3 regions of the Clostridioides sp. GD02367 genome follow, and region 1 is predicted to be linked to each of the others. Evidence: riboswitches for the same ligand, from Rfam matches in the RefSeq annotation. Region 1 holds a riboswitch; each other region holds the start of a gene.
What was found. Region 1 has a riboswitch for glycine ahead of gcvPA (aminomethyl-transferring glycine dehydrogenase subunit GcvPA). Riboswitches for the same ligand answer to the same signal wherever they lie in the genome.
Positions count from the first base shown of each region.

Region 1 (6,761 bases):
GATGTTGATGCATTTGGTATATTTTTAAATACAATACCATTTAGATTTTATAATATATTAATATTAGCATTTATTGTAATATCAGCATTATTATTAAAAGAATTTGGGCCAATGAAAAAAGCAGAAATAAAATCTAGAAGTAGAAAAGTTGGTACAGACCTTGATGAAGGTGTAGAAGAATTAGATGATTTAGCACCAAAAAATGGAGTAAAATTGAGTGTGTGGAATGCTATAATCCCAATAGGAACATTAATAATAGTTGCTTTGGCATCATTCTATTATAGTGGATATACGTCTATAATGGGTGGTGAAGATAAAGCTCTAATACAACTATTTACAAATTCACCATATTCTTTTGGAGCAATAAAAGAAGCATTTAGTGCATCTGATGCATCTAGAGCATTATTCCAATCTGCACTTGTTGCAAGTTTAGTTGCTATTATAATGGCTGTAGTTAAGAAGATTTTTACAGTGTCAGAAGCAATTGATGTTTGGATAGATGGGATGAAAAGTTTAGTAATAACTGGTGTAATATTAATACTTGCATGGTCATTAAGTTCAGTAATAAAAGAATTAGGTACAGCTAAATTTTTGATACACTTATTATCAGGTTCACTACCTCCATTCTTATTGCCAAGTTTAATATTTGGTTTAGGAGCAATAATATCTTTTGCTACTGGAACAGCTTATGGAACAATGGGTATACTTATGCCACTAGCAATACCACTAGCTTACTCATTAAATCCTGATATGTCTTATGTAATAGTGAGTACAAGTGCAGTCTTAACAGGTGCAATATTTGGAGACCACTGTTCTCCGATTTCAGATACAACAATACTTTCTTCGATGGGAGCTGGTTGTAATCATATAGACCATGTTAATACTCAAATGCCATATGCTATATTTACAGCAGTAATCACTATTGTATTTGGATATATACCAGCTGGATTAGGATTGCCAATATATATAGTATTACCAGTAGCTATAGCTGCTGTATTTGTTGGTATTCAAATAATTGGTAAGAGAGTTGATGAAGCAGAGATAGAACTTGCAGAATAAAGATATAAATAAATTTAACCTTTTATTATCATTCTTTTGTTAGTTTTTAGATAATTTTAAAAAGTTATTGAAAATAATAGCGAAATATAGTAAAATAAAAGAGTGATAAGCGGATGTGGCGGAATTGGCAGACGCACTAGACTTAGGATCTAGCGCCATTGGCGTGGGGGTTCGACTCCCTTCATCCGCACTCTACAGTACTTAGTTGTGCTGAAAAAAACTGGGATTGCTGGCTTTCGGAGTGGGCTATCCCGTTTTTATTTTTTGATAAATCAAATATAATATGAATATATTTCTAAGGATATTTTATTAATAAATATAAAAGCACATTGAGTGCTTTTTTTGTTGTTTAAAATTACAATTACATATAAATTCTTAGATATTTGTCAATAAGATAAAATCTTATTTTTCACAAAGATAAATTTGCAAACGATTCTATTGCATGTATAAATATATCTTTAACATAATATAGTAAATTACAATATAACTTTACTTTTAGTGTTTTATATGACATGCTAGTAATAAATTAAATAAATATATTATTTTACATTAATATATAACATATATGTATAAAAGTTAATATTATAAAAGTAGTATAATTGATAATAAAAACTTAACAAAAAAATTAATACATAAAAAAAAATAAATATAATGTGTTGACATTTAATTGAAATATTCATACAATAAAAATGAAAATAAATATTTCCAAATGAGATTAGCGAGAGAGATCTTTATATAAAAAGGCGCCGAAGAAGCAATTTAAGAAATGCCAATTCTTAGAGAAACTTTCAGGCAAATATATCGCTAATTGATGGGACTCTGGAGAGACTTAGGTTAATAGACTATAAGTCACCGAAGAAGCAAAATAATATTAAATTATTAAATCTTTCAGGTATACAAACAGGGATATATAGGCTAGGATTATTTTCTATGCTGATATATCTTTTTTTTATGAAAAAGTACAGGACATAATATCGAAATTACTTAAATATAGTGGGTCTAAATTTATAGGGAGGGTTATATATGAATGAATTGAAAAGAGTACCTTTGTATAATATACACAAAGAGCTTGGAGCAAAACTTGTTGAATTTGCTGGCTGGGAAATGCCTTTAGAATATGAAGGAATAAATAAAGAGCATGAAATGGTTAGAAAAAGTGCAGGTATATTTGATGTATCTCATATGGGAGAGGTACAAATAAAAGGTGCAGATTCAGAAAAATTTATACAAAATTTAGTTACAAATGATATAAGCACATTAAAGATAAATGACATTATATATACACCTATGTGTTATGAAAATGGAGGAGTAGTTGACGATTTATTAATATATAAATTTGGTGAAGAAGATTATTTATTAGTAATAAATGCAGGGAATATAGATAAAGATGTAGCATGGATAATAAAACAAAGTGAAGGATACCATGTAGATATAAAAAATGTTTCTAATGAAGTTAGTCAACTAGCAGTTCAAGGGCCTAAAGCAGAAGAAATTCTTCAAAAAATCATAGATATAGATTTAAAATCAATAAAATTTTATAAGTCAATTCCATCAACAAAAATATGTGGTTTAACTTGTTTAGTTTCAAGAACAGGATATACTGGAGAAGATGGATTTGAGATATATTGTAAAAGCGAACATACAGAAATAATTTGGAATGAAGTTTTAAAGGCTGGAGGAGAAGACATATGTCCTGCTGGTTTAGGCTGTAGAGATACTTTGAGATTTGAAGCAGCTCTACCTCTGTATGGCCATGAAATAAATGAACATATATCTCCAATTGAAGGAGGCTTATCAATTTTTGTAAAAACAAACAAGGAAGGTTTTGTTGGGAAAACAATCTTATCAGAAGAAAAAGAAAGTGGAGCTAAAAGAAAATTAATAGGCTTTGAGATGCAAGGTAAAGGGATGCCTAGAAATGGATACGATATAAAGATTGGCGACAAAACAGTAGGTTTTGTAACAACAGGATGTGCATCCCCAACAACAGGAAAAATTTTAGGTATGGGAATTATAGATTCTGAATATGCAAAATTAGGAAATGAAATAGGAATAGCAATAAGAAAAAAAGTTGTTCCTGCGATGATAGTTAAGAAACCTTTTTACAAAAAGCAATATAAAAAAGATAATACTATATCAAATGAAGAGAATAAATTTTCATATATACCTGCCACAAGTGAAGATAAATCAAAAATGCTAAAGGTAGTAGGATTAAATTCAGTTGATGAATTATTTTCAGATATACCAGATGAAATAAAGTTAAAAAGAGATTTGAATTTAGAAAGTGGGAAATCTGAATTAGAAGTAAGTAAAATAGTAAAAAGATTGTCAGAAGAAAATTTAAGTTTAGAAGATTTAACTTGTTTTCTTGGAGCTGGTGCATATGACCATTATATACCATCAATTATAAAACATATAACTTCAAGATCTGAGTTTTATACAGCATATACTCCATATCAAGCTGAAATAAGTCAAGGGACTTTACAAGTAGTGTTTGAGTTCCAATCTATGATTGCAGAAATTACTGGTATGGAAATTGCAAATGCATCAATGTATGATGGGGCAACTGCTGCAATAGAAGCATGTATAATGGCTATGAACCAGACGAGAAAAAGTAAAATAGTAGTATCAAAAACTACACATCCTGAAACTTTATCAGTACTAAAGACTTATCTGCAATATAAAGATTGTGAAATAGTAGAAATTGATTTTTGTAATGAATATGGAATTACAGATATAGAAAAATTAAGAGCTTCAGTAGATAAAGATACAGCATGTGTTCTTATACAGACTCCTAACTTCTTTGGAATTATTGAAGAAATGGAAGAAATAGAAAAAATAACTCATGAAAATAAGGCTATGTTAATTATGAGTGTTGACCCAATATCATTAGGTGTTTTAAAGACACCAGGTGAAATAGGAGCAGATATTGTTGTTGGAGAAGCTCAATCATTAGGAAATCCTATCAATTTTGGAGGTCCTTATGTAGGATTTTTGGCTAGCAAATCTAAGTATACAAGAAAAATGCCAGGAAGAATAGTTGGGCAAAGTTTAGATACAGAAGGTAAAACTGCATATGTACTAACTTTACAAACTAGAGAACAACATGTAAGGAGAGAAAAAGCAACTTCTAATATATGTTCAAATCAAGCCTTAAATGCTCTTGTAGCCTCAATATATATGGCTACTATGGGTAAAGAAGGTTTTAAAGAAGTTGGCATGCAATCTATGAAAAAAGCACATTATGCTTATAATAAACTTATACAAACTGGGAAATATAAGCCAATGTTCAAAGGTAAATTTTTCAAAGAATTTACTGTACAAGGAAATCTTAATGTAGAAACTATAAATAATAAACTTTTAGAAGAAAATATATTAGGTGGTTATAATTTAGAACACAATTATCCAGAATTAAAAAATTCAACTTTACTTTGTGTGACTGAGAAAAGAAGCAAAGAAGAAATAGATAAGTTAGTTGGAATAATGGAGGGATTATAATGAAAGAATATAATAGTTTGTTGATAGATATATCTAAAAAAGGTAGAAAAGCATATTCACTTCCAAAGTTAGATATAGATGATATAAAAGTAGAAGATATGATTGACCAAAGTATGGTTAGACAAAGTGAATTGAATTTGCCAGAAGTTGGTGAATTAGAATTAGTTAGACATTATACCCTATTATCGAATAAAAATTTTGGAGTTGATACAGGTTTTTATCCTTTAGGTTCTTGTACTATGAAATATAACCCTAAAATAAATGAAGATATGGCAGCACTTCCAAACTTTACAGGAATGCATCCATACCAATCTTCAGATACAGCACAAGGTTCTCTTTCTTTAATGTATGACTTGTCAAGTAGACTTGCAGAAATTACAGGTATGGATGAAGTCACACTACAACCTTCAGCAGGTTCACATGGAGAATTTACAGGGTTAATGATTATAAAAGCATACCATGAAAACAGAGGAGACCATAAGAGAACTAAAGTAATAATTCCTGATTCTGCACATGGAACAAATCCAGCAAGTGCAGCTATGGCAAACTTTGATGTGATTCAGATAGCATCTGATAAAAATGGAGCTGTAGACATAGATGCATTAAAAGAAGTCTTAAGTGATGAAGTAGCAGCTCTTATGCTTACTAACCCAAGTACTCTTGGATTGTTTGAAAAAAATATAAAAGAAATAGCAAGCCTTGTACATGAAGCAGGAGGGCTTTTGTACTATGATGGTGCAAATATGAATGCTATTATGGGAATAACAAGACCTGGAGATATGGGATTTGATGTAGTGCATCTTAATCTTCATAAGACTTTTTCTACTCCTCATGGTGGAGGAGGGCCAGGAGCTGGTCCTGTTGGAGTTAAAAAAGAATTGGTACCTTTTTTACCAATACCAGTGATTGAGAAACAAGAAGATAAGTTTGTATTAAATTATGATAGAGAAAAATCTATTGGAAAAATTAAAAACTTCTATGGTAATTTTGGAGTGCTTGTAAGAGCTTACACATATATATTAACTATGGGAAGAGATGGCCTTAAAGAAGCAAGTGAGATGGCAGTTTTAAATGCTAATTATATCAAAGAGAGTATAAAAGATAATTATATCTTACCAATAGATACTTTATGTAAACATGAGTTTGTATTAGGTGGATTACCAAGAGGAGAGGCAAATATAAAAACTATCGATATAGCAAAGAGACTTTTAGATTATGGATACCATCCTCCAACAATGTATTTTCCTCTTATTATAAATGAAGCACTTATGATAGAGCCTACAGAAAGTGAAAGCATTGAAACATTAGATAGTTTTATAGAAGCTATGAAAAATGTTGCTAAAGAGGCAAAAGAAGAGCCAGAGCTATTGAAAACTGCTCCACATAATACTTTAGTTAAGAGAGTGGATGACGCAAGAGCGGTAAAGAAACCTATACTTACATGGTCACAAAGATAAAAAATTAAAAATAAAAATTGTAAATATAAATAAATTTGTATTTATAAGAAAAAGCTATCTAACTTAATCTGGTTTAGATAGCTTTTTTATGTATTAATATATATGATATTTACTACAGAAGTTTTAAATTACATTAGCATCTATATAGAGTGTTAGGATAATGATTATAATACCAATATTTATAGGAATTATAGAAATTTATTTTGGTAAAATTTTATTTACTTTTTTAGCTTAAGAGAAGCTTAACTAAAATATATCGAAATTTATAAAAATTTAGGAAATCTTAAGAATTATAATATTTAAATCTTTAGATTTATATTTTATTATATAAACTATAGAATAATAAAATAAAAAATTGATACTTTTATAATATATTTGTAGCTTTAAGTATAAAAAAATCGTTAAGTTGAAAGGAGTAGAATATGGATAATATTAATTTAAAAAGGTATAATTGTGATATAAATATGGGGTTAAGCAGTAGACAACTTCAAAGTAGAATAGATGATAATTTAATTAATGTATTTGATAATGGAAAAACTAAAACATATAAACAAATTCTTAAAGATAATGTGTTTACACTTTTTAACTTGATAAATATTGTTTTAGTATGTCTATTAGTATCAGTTGGTTCTTTTAAGAATACTCTATTTATATTTATTGCTGTAATTAATACTATTATAGGGGTAATTCAAGAAATAAGAGCTAAAAGGTTGCTGGACAATCTATCTGTCATAGTCTCAAATAAGG
Region 1 covers NZ_JBJODK010000014.1:67,307-74,067, reverse strand. Annotated here, with positions in the region: gene Q3223_RS16200 (Na+/H+ antiporter NhaC family protein) at 1-1,059, shown strand, start outside; tRNA gene Q3223_RS16195 (tRNA-Leu) at 1,169-1,249, shown strand; glycine riboswitch at 1,769-1,873, shown strand; gene gcvPA (aminomethyl-transferring glycine dehydrogenase subunit GcvPA) at 2,083-4,557, shown strand; gene gcvPB (aminomethyl-transferring glycine dehydrogenase subunit GcvPB) at 4,557-6,014, shown strand; gene Q3223_RS16180 (HAD-IC family P-type ATPase) at 6,437-6,761, shown strand, end outside.

Region 2 (6,761 bases), on a different contig from region 1:
GAGTCTTTTTTCTAACCCGCTATTAAATAAGACTTTATCAATTTCATTTATATTTGTATTGTCTAAATAGTTGTCTGTATATGGATATAACATGCTATATGCAAAGTTTGCTTTTGAATAATAAACTTCTTTATCAAATAATAATTGTAATGCATTTGAAATCCACACATTCCTCATAGCCTGCATAATATCACTTATAGGCAAATCATCATCAAATTTTCTGGCATCTCTAATAAACTGTTTTGTTATACCTAAAAACTTTTTTCTATCTTCAACATCCATTTTTTCTAACTTGAAAATATTGTCTTTTTCTAATGTGTTTTGTAAAAATACCTCACCTTTTTTTACCCACATTCTTCTCAATACAAAATCACTTGGATATTTTTTTAAGTGAGTTGATAATGTATCTATCAATTTATCCAATTCTTTTTCACTCTTTTTTTGTGAATTTTTACTATATGTTTCTATATTCTCAGATAATTCAACACTTGAATTATTCCATGTATCCTCACATTTTTTACAATAATATTCAAATATAATATTTAAATCCATTTAACAGCCCTACTTTCATGCCTAAATTATACACTATATTATATCAGTACATATAACTAATATATAGTTAAACTTCTAATTGTGTATAATAATAATTTAAAAACTATTTATTTTTCAATTTAGCTAGTGCTTCTGCAAATGGATTATTAAATGTTTCTTGAGTTTTGTTTTGATTTTTTAAGTATTGATTAACATCTTTTTTTGATGCCTTCTTTTTTTCCTCTTGCTTTCTTTTATTGAAAGATGACAATTTCTCTCTATATCCACAGCTACAAGTGAAAATTCTTCCTTCACCTTCTCCACGAAGTTCTAATTTCTTATGACAATTAGGGCACCTTGAATTAGTTACTTGTGATATAGTTTTTCTAGTATTACACTCTCTATCTTCACAAATCAGCATTTTACCCTTTTTACCATTTACCTCTAGCATGAATTTACCACACTCTGGACATCTATTTTTAGTTAAATTATCATGTTTAAATTTATTATCACTATTTTTCACTTCTAAGACAATGTCTTTTGAATAAGCTTTCATATCATTTATAAATGTGTTTTTATTAAGTTTTCCCTTTGAAATCTCCAATAGTTTTTTTTCCCATGAAGCTGTAAGTTCTGGTGTTTTCAAATCTACTGGAACTAAATCCAATAATTGTCTCCCTTTTGATGTTATATATATATCTTTATTTTTCTTTTCCATCAAAAATGAATTGAACAATTTTTCTATTATATCTGCTCTTGTAGCAACTGTTCCAAGACCATTTTTTTCCATAGCTGTTAATAATGTGCCCTCATTTAAATATGGTGGTGGATTTGTTTTACCTGAAGTTACCTTTAATTCCTTAACTTTAAGTATGTCTTTTTCTAAAACATTTGGTATACTTTCATATTCATCTTCATCATCAATATCTTTATAGCTTTCCTTCCATCCTAAATTTATTACTTTATTTCCCTTTGCTTTGAATGTTTCTCCCTCTATACTTGCATTTATAGTTGTCTGCTCATATTCAAATGGAGGAGATAATACTGCTAAAAATCTTTTTACTACAAGATTATATATTTTTCGCTCTTTATCACTAAAATCACTCATAAATACCTTCTGCTCTGTTGGTATTATTGCATGATGGTCTGTTACCTTTGAATTATCAACAAAAGATTTATTAGCTGTAATATTGCTTTTTAATAATTTGTTGCAAATCTTTGAATAATCACTAACATTTACAGCTTTTATCCTGTCTTTTAATGTCCCAACAATATCTGATGTTAAATATCTAGAATCAGTTCTAGGATAAGTAAGCACTTTATGATGCTCATATAACTTTTGCATTATAGACAATGTTTCTTTTGCTGAAAATCCAAACATTTTATTTGCATCTCTTTGCAACTCTGTTAAATCATATAGTGCAGGAGAATATTTTTTCTTATATGATTTACTTACCTCAGATATTTTTATATCTAAATTTTTCACCTTTTTTAATGTAGAATCTATCTTTTCTTTACTGAATGTTGAAGAATTGTTGTTCTTATCACTCCAAATAAATTTTATGTCTGAACTTCCCTTTGTAGCAATTAACTCCAATCCATAGTATTCTTTAGGTTTAAAATCTCTTATTTCTTCCTCTCTCTTTAGTAACATGGCAAGAGTTGGTGTTTGAACTCTTCCACAAGAAAGTTGCGCATTATACTTTGTTGTCAAAGCTCTAGTTGCATTTATTCCAATAATCCAATCAGCTTCTGCTCGTGCTATTGCTGAATAATATAAATTCTCATATTCTTTTCCACTTTTTAATTTTGCAAAACCTTCTTTTATTGCTTTATCTGTACTTGAAGAAATCCAAAGACGTTTTAAAGGCTTTTTTACTTGTGATTTTTCTATTATCCATCTTGCCACAAGTTCTCCTTCACGACCTGCATCTGTTGCTATAACTATTTCATCTATATCATTCCTATTCATTTGAGCCTTGACTGTATTAAATTGCTTTCCACTCTTTTTTATTACAACAGTCTTTAGATACTTAGGAAGAATTGGTAAGTCTTCTAAGTTCCATGATTTATATCTTTCTCCATAACTTTCAGGGTCTGCAAGTGTAACTAAATGACCTAATGCCCAAGTAACTACATACTTTGGCCCCTCTATATATCCATTTTTTTCATTTTTCGACCCCAAAACTTTTGCTATATCTCTTCCAACAGAAGGTTTTTCTGCTAGTACTAATATTTTTCCCATCTAAAAATACTTCCTTTCTCTATGTTCAATCTCATATTGCACTTAAAATCTAAATAAATAGAACTTTTCTTAATATCGTAACTATAATATTACCATAATTTAATGGTATCTAATTAATTATTTAAGATTTTCTTATTTTTTTATCTAAAACTTATTTTATACCTAATTTATATGCTTATTATTACATCAAATTTCACGTATATTACTTATATTTTTAAATTTATAATTCGTAATTAGACTTACATTTTTATATTTTCTTACTGTTTTTTAATTTTTTAGTTGACAAAACATAAAAACTTATATTAATATTATTAATACAATAAGCTATGACAAATCAATATCCGGTTAAGATTTTATAGAAGAGTTGCTATCTAGCACACCGAAGGAGTAACACTCTCAGGTACTTTTTAAAAGTAGGACTGTAAAATTTACGGAACTCTGGAGAGACCCATTATGGGCGCCGAAGGGGCAAGGCTTTTATGCTCAATCTCTCAGGCAAAAGGACAGGGATTATCTACCAAAATCAGTATTATTAATACTTTTATTTTGGTTGTTAATTAGTGTATATCCAGAGCTGAATCTTTTTTAGATTTAGCTTTTTTTATTACACTAGAAATTATTAATAAATTATACTTATTTCCTGTCAATTACTTCATTAAAAATTCTATTGATTATGCAAAGCAAAAAAAATGAGGGAGTGTTTTTATGAATCTAATTGATATTTTAAACAAAGTTGATGCTTTTATTTGGGGACCACCCTTACTAGTACTACTTGTTGGTACTGGTATATTGCTTACTGTTAAACTTGGAGTTATACAAATAACTAAACTTCCAAGAGCTCTTAAATTAATCTTCTCTGCTGAAAACAAAGGTAGTGGTGATGTTTCAAGTTTTGCAGCTTTATGTACTGCACTAGCTGCTACAGTTGGTACTGGTAATATTGTAGGTGTTGCTACAGCTATTAAGGCTGGGGGACCTGGGGCCCTTTTTTGGATGTGGATAGCAGCATTCTTTGGAATGGCTACTAAGTATTCAGAAGGTGTTCTTGCAATAAAATATAGAACTAAAGACAAAAATGGTCAAGTGTCTGGTGGACCTATGTATTACATAGTAAACGGTATGGGTGAAAAATGGAGACCTCTTGCAATATTTTTTGCTATAAGTGGTATATTAGTTGCACTTTTAGGAATAGGTACTTTCACTCAAGTAAATTCAATAACAGATGCAATAAATAGTAGTTTTGGTGTAGACCCTAGAATTACAGGTGTCATATTAGCAGTATTTGTAGCCTTAGTTGTGTTTGGAGGTCTTAAAAGTATCTCTAATGTAGCTACTAAAATAGTACCTTTTATGGCTGTTATATACATTGTAATCTGTGGTATTATTTTAATATCTTTCTGGAACAAGATACCAGAAACTTTTATGCTAATAATTAAAAGTGCTTTTACAACTACTGCTGCAACTGGTGGTTTCCTAGGAGCAACTATCTCACTAGCTATTAGAAATGGTATAGCTCGTGGTGTATTTTCAAATGAATCTGGTCTAGGTAGTGCTCCAATAGCTGCAGCTGCGGCTAAAACTGAATGGCCAGCGGAACAGGGTCTTATATCTATGACAGGTACTTTTATAGATACTATTATAATCTGTACACTTACTGGATTCTCTCTTGTTATTTCAGGAGTATGGTGTTCAGACCTTAATGGAGCTGTTATGACACAGGCAGCTTTTAATGGAGCAATTCCTACATTTGGACCAATATTACTTACAATTAGTTTGACATTATTTGCATTTACTACAATTTTAGGTTGGAGTTATTATGGAGAAAGATGTTTTGAGTTCCTATTTGGTGTAAAAGGCATGAATGGATATAGAACTGTATTTGTTGCCATGGTACTATTAGGTGCATTCTTAAAATTAGAAGTTGTTTGGATAATTGCTGATATTGTAAATGGACTTATGGCAATACCTAACCTAATAGCTTTACTTGCATTATCTCCTATAATAGTATCTGAAACTAAAAAATACTTTGAATATATAAATTCTCCAGAAAATCAGTTGAAAAATAATGCATAAATAAAAAATATAGAATTCCAAGTCAAATTCATACGACTCTGGAATTCTATATTCGTTTAAAAAAGTATACTAAATACATTTACAAAAATAATAATTCACATAAATAGTATATCTATATTTTAATTAATATCTTAATGTAATTTGTATAGATTAAAATTTTATTTCTTCTGGATATTTCCATGATTTAAATTCATCAACATCTACTGCTTCAGGTTCCTTAAATTGATTTAACACTAAAGACCTATAGTATATTTCTGCTACTTCTTCTACATACCTTGATTTTAATAATGCCTCTTCTAAATCATTACCCACAGTTGTTAATCCATGTCTTTCTAACAAACAAGCATCTGTATATAGCAATAATTTTGAAACATTTTTAGCAAGTTTTAAAGTTCCTGGCCTTGCATATGGAGCAATATCCACATAACCACCATAATTAACAGACTCATATACAATTGGTATAATGGGTTTCTTTGCTACCGAAAAAGATGTTGCATATATAGAGTGAGTGTGTGATATAGCATTCACATTTTCCCTTGTTTTATATATTTCAATATGCATCAATATCTCACTGCTAGGCTTAATTCCCTTCTTAACTTCTATTACATTTCCATCTAAATCTAACACACAAATATGTTCTGTTTTTAATTCTCCTCTTCCTATACCAGAGGGTGTTATGAGAACATATCCAGTCTCTTTATCTCTAATACTAAAATTACCAGCCTTTTCTTTACATAAGCCATAATGTTCTGCTTTAATTGCTATCTCCACAATTTTAACCTTCAAAGACTCCAACATAATTTACCTCCAAATAATCATTTTTGACCATAGTATGCATCTTTTCCATGTTTTCTCGAAAAATGTTTATTCATAAGCACTTTATCCATAATGTTCTCAGGGCTCATTAATTCTGTATAATAAGCCATTTTTGCGACTTCTTCCAAAACTACTGCATTATGTACAGCCTCTTTCGCATTTTTGCCCCATGTAAAAGGTCCATGGTCATTCACAATTATTCCTGGACAATGAATTGGATTTTTTCCCATAAACTCTTCAACAATCACATTTCCAGTCTCCTTTTCATAATCATTACAAATTTCTTCTCGAACCATTTTTCTAGTGCATGGTATACTACCGTAAAAATAATCTGCATGAGTAGTACCACATGCTGGTATAGATTTTCCTATTTGAGCCCAAATAGTTGCCCAACTTGAATGTGTATGCACTATTCCTCCTAATTCTTCAAACTCTTTATATAAAACTAGATGCGTTGGAGTATCTGAAGATGGCTTCAATTTACCATCAATTACATTGCCTTCTAAATCAACTACTACCATGTCTTCTACACTCATACTACTATACTCTACACCACTTGGTTTTATAACTACCAATCCTTTTTCTCTGTCTATACCACTCACATTTCCCCAGGTATAAGTAATTAGCCCTCTTGCAGGTAATTCTAAATTCGCTTTTAGTACCTCTTCCTTTAAACTTTCTAACATCTTTCTCCCCCCTACATTTTATTTAGAAAAATTACTCTTATTTTGTTTAATATCCAAATTTTATAATTTAATTATTATATTTCTACTAGGATTTTATTAAATTTAATCTCTTTCTTGCTCATTTTACTTAAAAAATCTCCTACCTCATTAAGCCCTATTTTGTGTGAAATCATTGGTGTAAAAACAATATCACCTTTTTCCATAAAATCCAAAGTTGCAGTCCATGCTCTTCCAGGATAAGGACTTGTATATGAATTCCAAGAACCTTTTAAAGTGAGTTCTCCACGCAATATACACTCAGTAGCTTCTACACTAAGCGGTAGTTCTGCATGTGATATTCCTACAAATACTATCTGCCCTCTTTTTTTCGCTATTAGTAAAGATTGTTCTTGTGTAAACCTACTACCAGC
Region 2 covers NZ_JBJODK010000002.1:219,229-225,989, reverse strand. Annotated here, with positions in the region: gene Q3223_RS03040 (flagellar protein FliS) at 1-552, opposite strand, end outside; gene Q3223_RS03035 (DNA topoisomerase III) at 656-2,776, opposite strand; glycine riboswitch at 3,205-3,293, shown strand; gene Q3223_RS03030 (sodium:alanine symporter family protein) at 3,482-4,849, shown strand; gene Q3223_RS03025 (class II aldolase/adducin family protein) at 5,000-5,647, opposite strand; gene araD (L-ribulose-5-phosphate 4-epimerase) at 5,665-6,351, opposite strand; gene Q3223_RS03015 (galactitol-1-phosphate 5-dehydrogenase) at 6,426-6,761, opposite strand, start outside.
Region 2: linked by a shared signal. The riboswitch ahead of Q3223_RS03030 (sodium:alanine symporter family protein) and the one ahead of gcvPA (aminomethyl-transferring glycine dehydrogenase subunit GcvPA) in region 1 are both predicted to bind glycine.

Region 3 (6,761 bases), on a different contig from region 1:
GATAAAAAAGTTAAAAAACCAGGTATAGATAGAGCTTTCATATTTCAAAATTATGCTTTATTTCCTTGGAAAACTATAAGAGGAAATGTTCTATTTCCTATGAAACAACAGAAAATACCAAAGGAAAAAAGAGAAGAAATGTTAGAAGAACTTTTAGTTATGTCAGATTTAAAAGGGAAAGAAAAGTTGTTTCCTCATCAATTATCTGGAGGGATGAAACAAAGGGTTGCTATGATAAGAGCCTTAGCATGCAATCCAGAAGTATTATTAATGGATGAACCATTGGGAGCAGTTGACTTTCAAATGAGACAAAACTTACAAGAAGAGCTAGAAAGAATATGGACAAAAAAGAAAATAACTGCATTAATGGTAACTCATGATGTTGACGAAGCTGTATATATGAGTGATAGAGTTATTGTAATGTCAAGAGATAAAGGAAGAGTTATTGACGATATAAACATAGATATTCCAAGACCTAGAGTTAGAGGAAGTAAAAAATATGAAGAATATAAGAATAGATTAACTGATACTTTATCGAAGTGTTATGAAGTTTAAAGAGGAGTAGATATGAGTCAGATAGAAAAATACAATAGTTTGGATGACGTACAACAAAAAATAAGACTATCTATTATGGATGTAATAATAGAAAAAGGTTCTAGTGTTACACTTCAAGAAGTGACTGAATATATAAGTAAAAATTTGAAGTTAGAAAAGGAATATATAGAAAATACATTACAATATTTTATTGATAAAAATATAATGGTTGTTGATGAAGATAGTATAAATTTTATATATCCTGTATCAGCATTACCAACTAATCATAAAGTAACTTTGAGCGATGGGCGAAGTTTTAGTGCAATGTGTGCTATAGATGCTATAGGAACTTCTTGCACATTTAATCAAGATGTAAGAATAAATTCTATGTGTAGTGTTACAGGGAAAGAAATAGAAATATTTATAAAAAACGAAAAAATTGAATACGTCAATAACCCACATTTAAGAGTGCTTCATATAAATCTTGATAAATATTCAAACTGGGCAGCAAGTTGCTGAAATATAATGAATTTCTTCTGGACGAAGAATGATTTTGATGCTTGGATAAAAGAATCTGGTTTATCAGATGACGATGATGTATATTGTTTAGATATTAATGAAGCAATAGTAGAATCATATAAAATATTTAAATTGAAACAAAAAGTATTATTCTAGATATACATATATGAAAAACTAAAACAACCTTTAGCTAAAAATATTAGATAATATTTAATCTATATACTTTTATTATCAAGTATATAGATTAAATAGAATTTAAAGCTAAAGATGTATTTTTAGTTTTTTATATGTTTAAATAGCTCTATTAAGTATATATTTATTTATAACCTTTGCAACTCCATTTTCGTTATTGGTATCTGTAACATAATCAGCAATTTCTTTTATACTATCACGTGCATTTCCCATAGCTACACCAAGACCTGCATACTTTATCATATGTTGGTCATTTTCTTCATCACCAACAGCAATAGCTTCTTCTATAGGAATATCTAAATTAGTACACAATGTCTTAAGGGCAGTTCCTTTATTAGTAGTTTTACCTAAAAACTCTAGATAAAAAGGAGCAGACCTTACTATAGTATATTTATTGAATAAATTTTTAGGTAGCTGTTGTATAATTTCTTCTAATCTTTCTGGTTCATCAACTATCATAATTTTACAGATTTTAATAGATTCATCAATTTTATCTTTTTGTATATATTTAACATCTATATCATTTAATTTAGCTTCATGAAGAGTATACTTACCAGGAATTTCGTTTGGTGTAATTAAATTGGTCATTGTATTTATGTGTATTTTGGTATTATATTTTTTACAAATGTTATTATATATAAAATCAAAGTCATCTAAAGTCATTTCCACATCATGTATAATTTCTTCACTCTTGACTTCTTGAATAATGGCTCCATTAAAACATATAACATAATCACCTTCATCTGTTAAGTTTAATTGATTTAGAAGTGCTTTTACACCAGGAAGAGGTCTGCCTGTTGTTATAACAACTTTGGCACCAGCCTTTTTTGCTTCTTGAATAGAATCAAAGACCTCAGGAGTAATCCTTTTTTGTGTGTTTAATATTGTTCCATCAATATCTAATGCGATTAATTTGTACATATCAACCTCCAGTAAGTTATATACTCAATTTTCCTATGAAAACGTTGACACAACTAGTGTTGAACAAAATTTCAGTGGAAAATATGATTAGTTTTGTATACTATTATACCAAGAGATAAGCAATTTAGAAAGTTTAATAATATTAATTTTTTGATAAAAATATTATCTATATAATATGTATATTTAAAAAGTAGATTTTTAATTGTTTTGTAAGTATCAATTATAAAAATGCTATCGTTTGCATTATTATGTAAATAGAAGTATTTGTTATAAAAGCTACGGTTTTTATATGAATGTTTTTCTAATAATATACATGGTAGTTGATTTTATATCACAAAATATTGTAATTATATCAATCATATGTTATTATTCAACGTGATTACAATGTAAAGAATATTTAATATATATAATAATTTATAAATTAGACTTAGGCAGTATATAAAACTATGTATATCGAAGATATAAAAGTATGATATAAAGATATAAAATAAAGTTGCAAAGGAGCGTTTTAAATGAAGTTTTCACAATTTAAGTATGAAAGACCCAATTATGATAGTATAAAAAAAGAATTTTTGGAGTGTGTAGAAGATATAAAAAAATCCTGTACCTATGAAGAACAACAAGAAAATATACATAAGATTAATTTATTGAGAAATAAAATAGAAACGTTGTCAAATATAGCATCAATAAGATACAGTATAGATACACTTAATAAATTCTATCAAGAGGAAAAAAATTACTGGGATGAATATTTGCCTTTGTATGAAGAGTTAAATTCTTATTTTTATGATGTTGTAATAAATTCAAAGTTTAAATGTGATTTAATAAAAAAATTTGGAAAACAATTTTTCACAATAATAGACTATTCTCTGAAAAGTTTTTCTAAAGATATAATAAGTGAATTGCAAGAAGAAAATAAATTGTGTTCAGAGTATACTAAACTTTTAGCATCAGCACAAATAATGTTCGATGGAGAAGAAAGAAATTTATCTAGTATGGGAAAGTTTATGTACTCTAATTGTAGGAAGACAAGAGAATTGGCCAACAAAGCATATTATAATTTTTTTGAAGAAAACGAATCAAAATTTGATGACATATTTGATAAATTAGTTAAACTTAGAGATAAGATATCTAAAAAATTAGGCTTTGAAGATTTTGTAGAGCTTGGATATATCAGAATGATGAGAAGTGACTATAGAGAAGATATGGTAGAAAATATTAGAAAGCAAGTATTAAAATATGTTGTTCCAATGGCCAATGAGCTTTATAAAAAACAAGCTAAAAGACTTGGTCTAGAAAACTTAAGTTACATAGATGAAGACGTGGAATTTTTAACAGGAAATGCAAGATTAAAAGGTGATTCAAAGTACATAATTCAGAATGGGCAAAGGATGTATAGTGAACTTTCAAAAGAAACAGAGGAATTTTTTAATTTTATGCTGGAAAATGAACTTATGGATTTAGAAACAAAGAAAGGAAAAGGAGCTGGAGGTTATTGTACCTACATACCAGACTACAAGTCACCATTCATTTTTTCTAACTTCAACCAAACTTATGATGACATAGATGTATTAACACATGAAGCAGGACATGCGTTCCAGTTATACATGTCTAGATGGATTGATATGCCAGAGATTAATTTTCCAACACTTGACAGCTGTGAAATTCATTCAATGAGTATGGAATTTATAACATGGCCATGGATGAATCTGTTTTTTAAAGAAGATACAGATAAATATAAATTTACTCACTTGTCGACAGCCGTCAAATTTATACCTTATGGAATAATTGTTGATGAATTTCAGCATTATGTTTATAAAAATCCTAATGAGGATAAAGCAAAAAGAAAAGAAAAATGGAGATATTTAGAGAAAAAATACTTACCTCATAGAAACTATGACAATAATTCTTTTTTAGATAGAGGGTGTTGGTGGTTTAAGCAAGGTCATATATTTAAAAATCCATTTTATTATATAGACTATGTACTAGCTCAACTTTGTGCATTACAATTTTGGAAAAAAATGATTCAAGATAGAGATGCAGGATGGCAAGATTATATAAATATTTGTAGAGTTGGAGGAACAAAATCATTTTTAGATATTGTAAGTGTGGGAAATCTACATTCACCATTTGATAATGACTGTGTTAAGTCTATCATAAGGGAGGTTAAATCTTGGTTTGATGAAGTAAATGATAGCAAATTATAAAAAATTATGAGAATTTTACCATATAAAAAAGAAAAATTAAAGAATATGTAAAAAACAAAGGGATGATACACAAATAGTTATATTTTTAATCAGTTTGAGAAAGTAAACCAAAAAAGGTTTGTACTTAAAAAAAAAAGAAAATACAGGAAATATGCAATATCAACACTTGGAAAAAAAAGTAAAAATGTATACAAAATACATATAAAAAAACTATTGCAAATTTTATAGAATGTTTATATACTTAAGTCAACAGAGATAGAAAAAAGCTATTTGTAGAAAACAAAGGATAAATTGCTTAATTTTCAATTTTCTGATAACTTAATAATCCGGATGAAGAGTATGGGAGACTGCTTTATAAAAAGCGACCGAAGGGACAAATTTAATCCTATTTACCCAAAAGATTAGATGAAATTCTCAGGTAAAAATGACTGTACTTGGACGGGGCTCTGAAAATGATTTTAACAGGGAAGACAAATTGGGAGATTTGTTTTTCATGTTTTTTATTTATCAAGTAATAAATAAAAGATTGAAAGAGAGTAAAAAAATGATAATAATTACAAATAATCCAAAAGTAAGAGAAGAAGTTCAAGAAAGAGAAGTTTTGTTTAAAGACACAACTTATATTGGTATCTTAGAAGCAAGTAGAGATTTGATACATGAAGGATATGAACTTTTATCTCATCCACTCTATGGGAGTGTAAAACCAAATGAAACACCTTATAGAACTATTATACTAAAGAGAGGAAATCGTTTGGATATAAACTCTTTAACCTTAATTGAAGAAGCAATCATCACTGCAAGTAAATTTCAGAATAATAAAAAGACTCCAAAATGGACAGAAAGTGTTCAAGACGACTTTAGAGTAATTGATTATGATATATTTTATAATACAATACAAAGAATGCAGTATGAATAAAAAAAATTGTTAAAAAGTTATTAAAGCAGCCTAAATATTAAATCTAATTTAATATTAAATAAAATGAGAAATCTAATTGGGGAGGATAAGTCAAAATGGAAAATGTATATGACTTAGTAATAATTGGTTCAGGACCAGCAGGGCTTGCAGCAGGGCTTTATGGGGCAAGAGCAAAGTTGAATACTCTAATCCTAGAAAAAGACAAAACTGGTGGGCAAATTGTAATAACACATGAAATTGCAAATTATCCAGGGTCAGTTCCAAATGCAACAGGACCAAGTTTAATAGCTAGAATGGTTGAACAATGCAAAGAGTTTGGAGCAGAAATTCTAAGAGATAACATTGTGGATACTGAGCTAGATGGAGATATAAAAGTTTTAAAAGGCCAAAAAGCAGAGTATAGAGCTAAAGCAGTAATAATAGGAACAGGAGCAACTCCAAGAAAAATTGGTTGCCCAGGGGAAAAAGAACTTACTGGTAAAGGAGTTTCATATTGTGCAACTTGCGATGCAGATTTCTTTGAAGACTTTGAAGTGTTTGTTGTAGGTGGAGGAGATAGTGCATTAGAAGAAGCAATGTATTTAACTAAATTTGCTAGAAAAGTAACAATTGTACATAGAAGACAAGGATTTAGATGTGCTAAGAGTGTTGAAGAAAAAGCAAAAGCTAATCCAAAGATAGAATTCTTATTAGATACAGTAATAGAAGAAATCAAAGGTGATGGAATATTAGAGTCAGTAGTATTTAAAAACAAGATTACTGGAGAAACTCATGAATATTTTGCAGATGAAGAAGATGGAACAATGGGAGTATTTGTTTTCGTTGGATTAGATGCTCAAACTGATTTATTCAAAGGTAAAGTTGATATGGACGAAAAAGGTTATATAATAACTGATGAAGACATGAAAACTAACATACCAGGTGTATTTGCAGCAGGAGATTGTAGATCTAAAACTCTAAGACAGGTTGTAACTGCAACTAATGATGGAGCAATTGCATCTATAGTAGCTGAGAAATACATTGATGAAAAGTTTGGAAATTAAAAGTCTGTAAATTAAATTTAATAAATAATATTTAAAATAAAATAAAAATTTCAAGGGGGAAAAATAAAATGTTAGATTTAGATAAGGCTACATTTGAAGAAGAAGTTTTAAACGCAGAAGGTTTTGTATTTGTTGATTTCTGGAGTGAAGGTTGTGAGCCTTGTAAAGCTTTAATGCCAGATGTTCATAAATTAGCTGAGACTTATGGGGACAAAATAAAATTCTGTAAGATGGATACAACAAAAGCTAGAAGATTAGCTATAAAACAAAAAGTATTAGGTCTTCCAACTATGGCTATATACAAAGATGGGGAAAAAGTAGACGAAGTTACTAAAGATGATGCTACAGTTCCTAATATAGAAGACATGATTAAAAAATATCTTTAAGATATTGGCGAAATATTAACAATAAAGTAAAAATATGTTTTAG
Region 3 covers NZ_JBJODK010000002.1:120,294-127,054, forward strand. Annotated here, with positions in the region: gene saoA (ABC transporter ATP-binding protein SaoA) at 1-555, shown strand, start outside; gene saoL (MerB-like organometallic lyase SaoL) at 568-1,209, shown strand; gene yidA (sugar-phosphatase) at 1,345-2,166, opposite strand; gene Q3223_RS02590 (M3 family oligoendopeptidase) at 2,679-4,373, shown strand; glycine riboswitch at 4,704-4,814, shown strand; gene Q3223_RS02595 (GrdX family protein) at 4,867-5,289, shown strand; gene trxB (thioredoxin-disulfide reductase) at 5,385-6,332, shown strand; gene trxA (thioredoxin TrxA) at 6,401-6,718, shown strand.
Region 3: linked by a shared signal. The riboswitch ahead of Q3223_RS02595 (GrdX family protein) and the one ahead of gcvPA (aminomethyl-transferring glycine dehydrogenase subunit GcvPA) in region 1 are both predicted to bind glycine.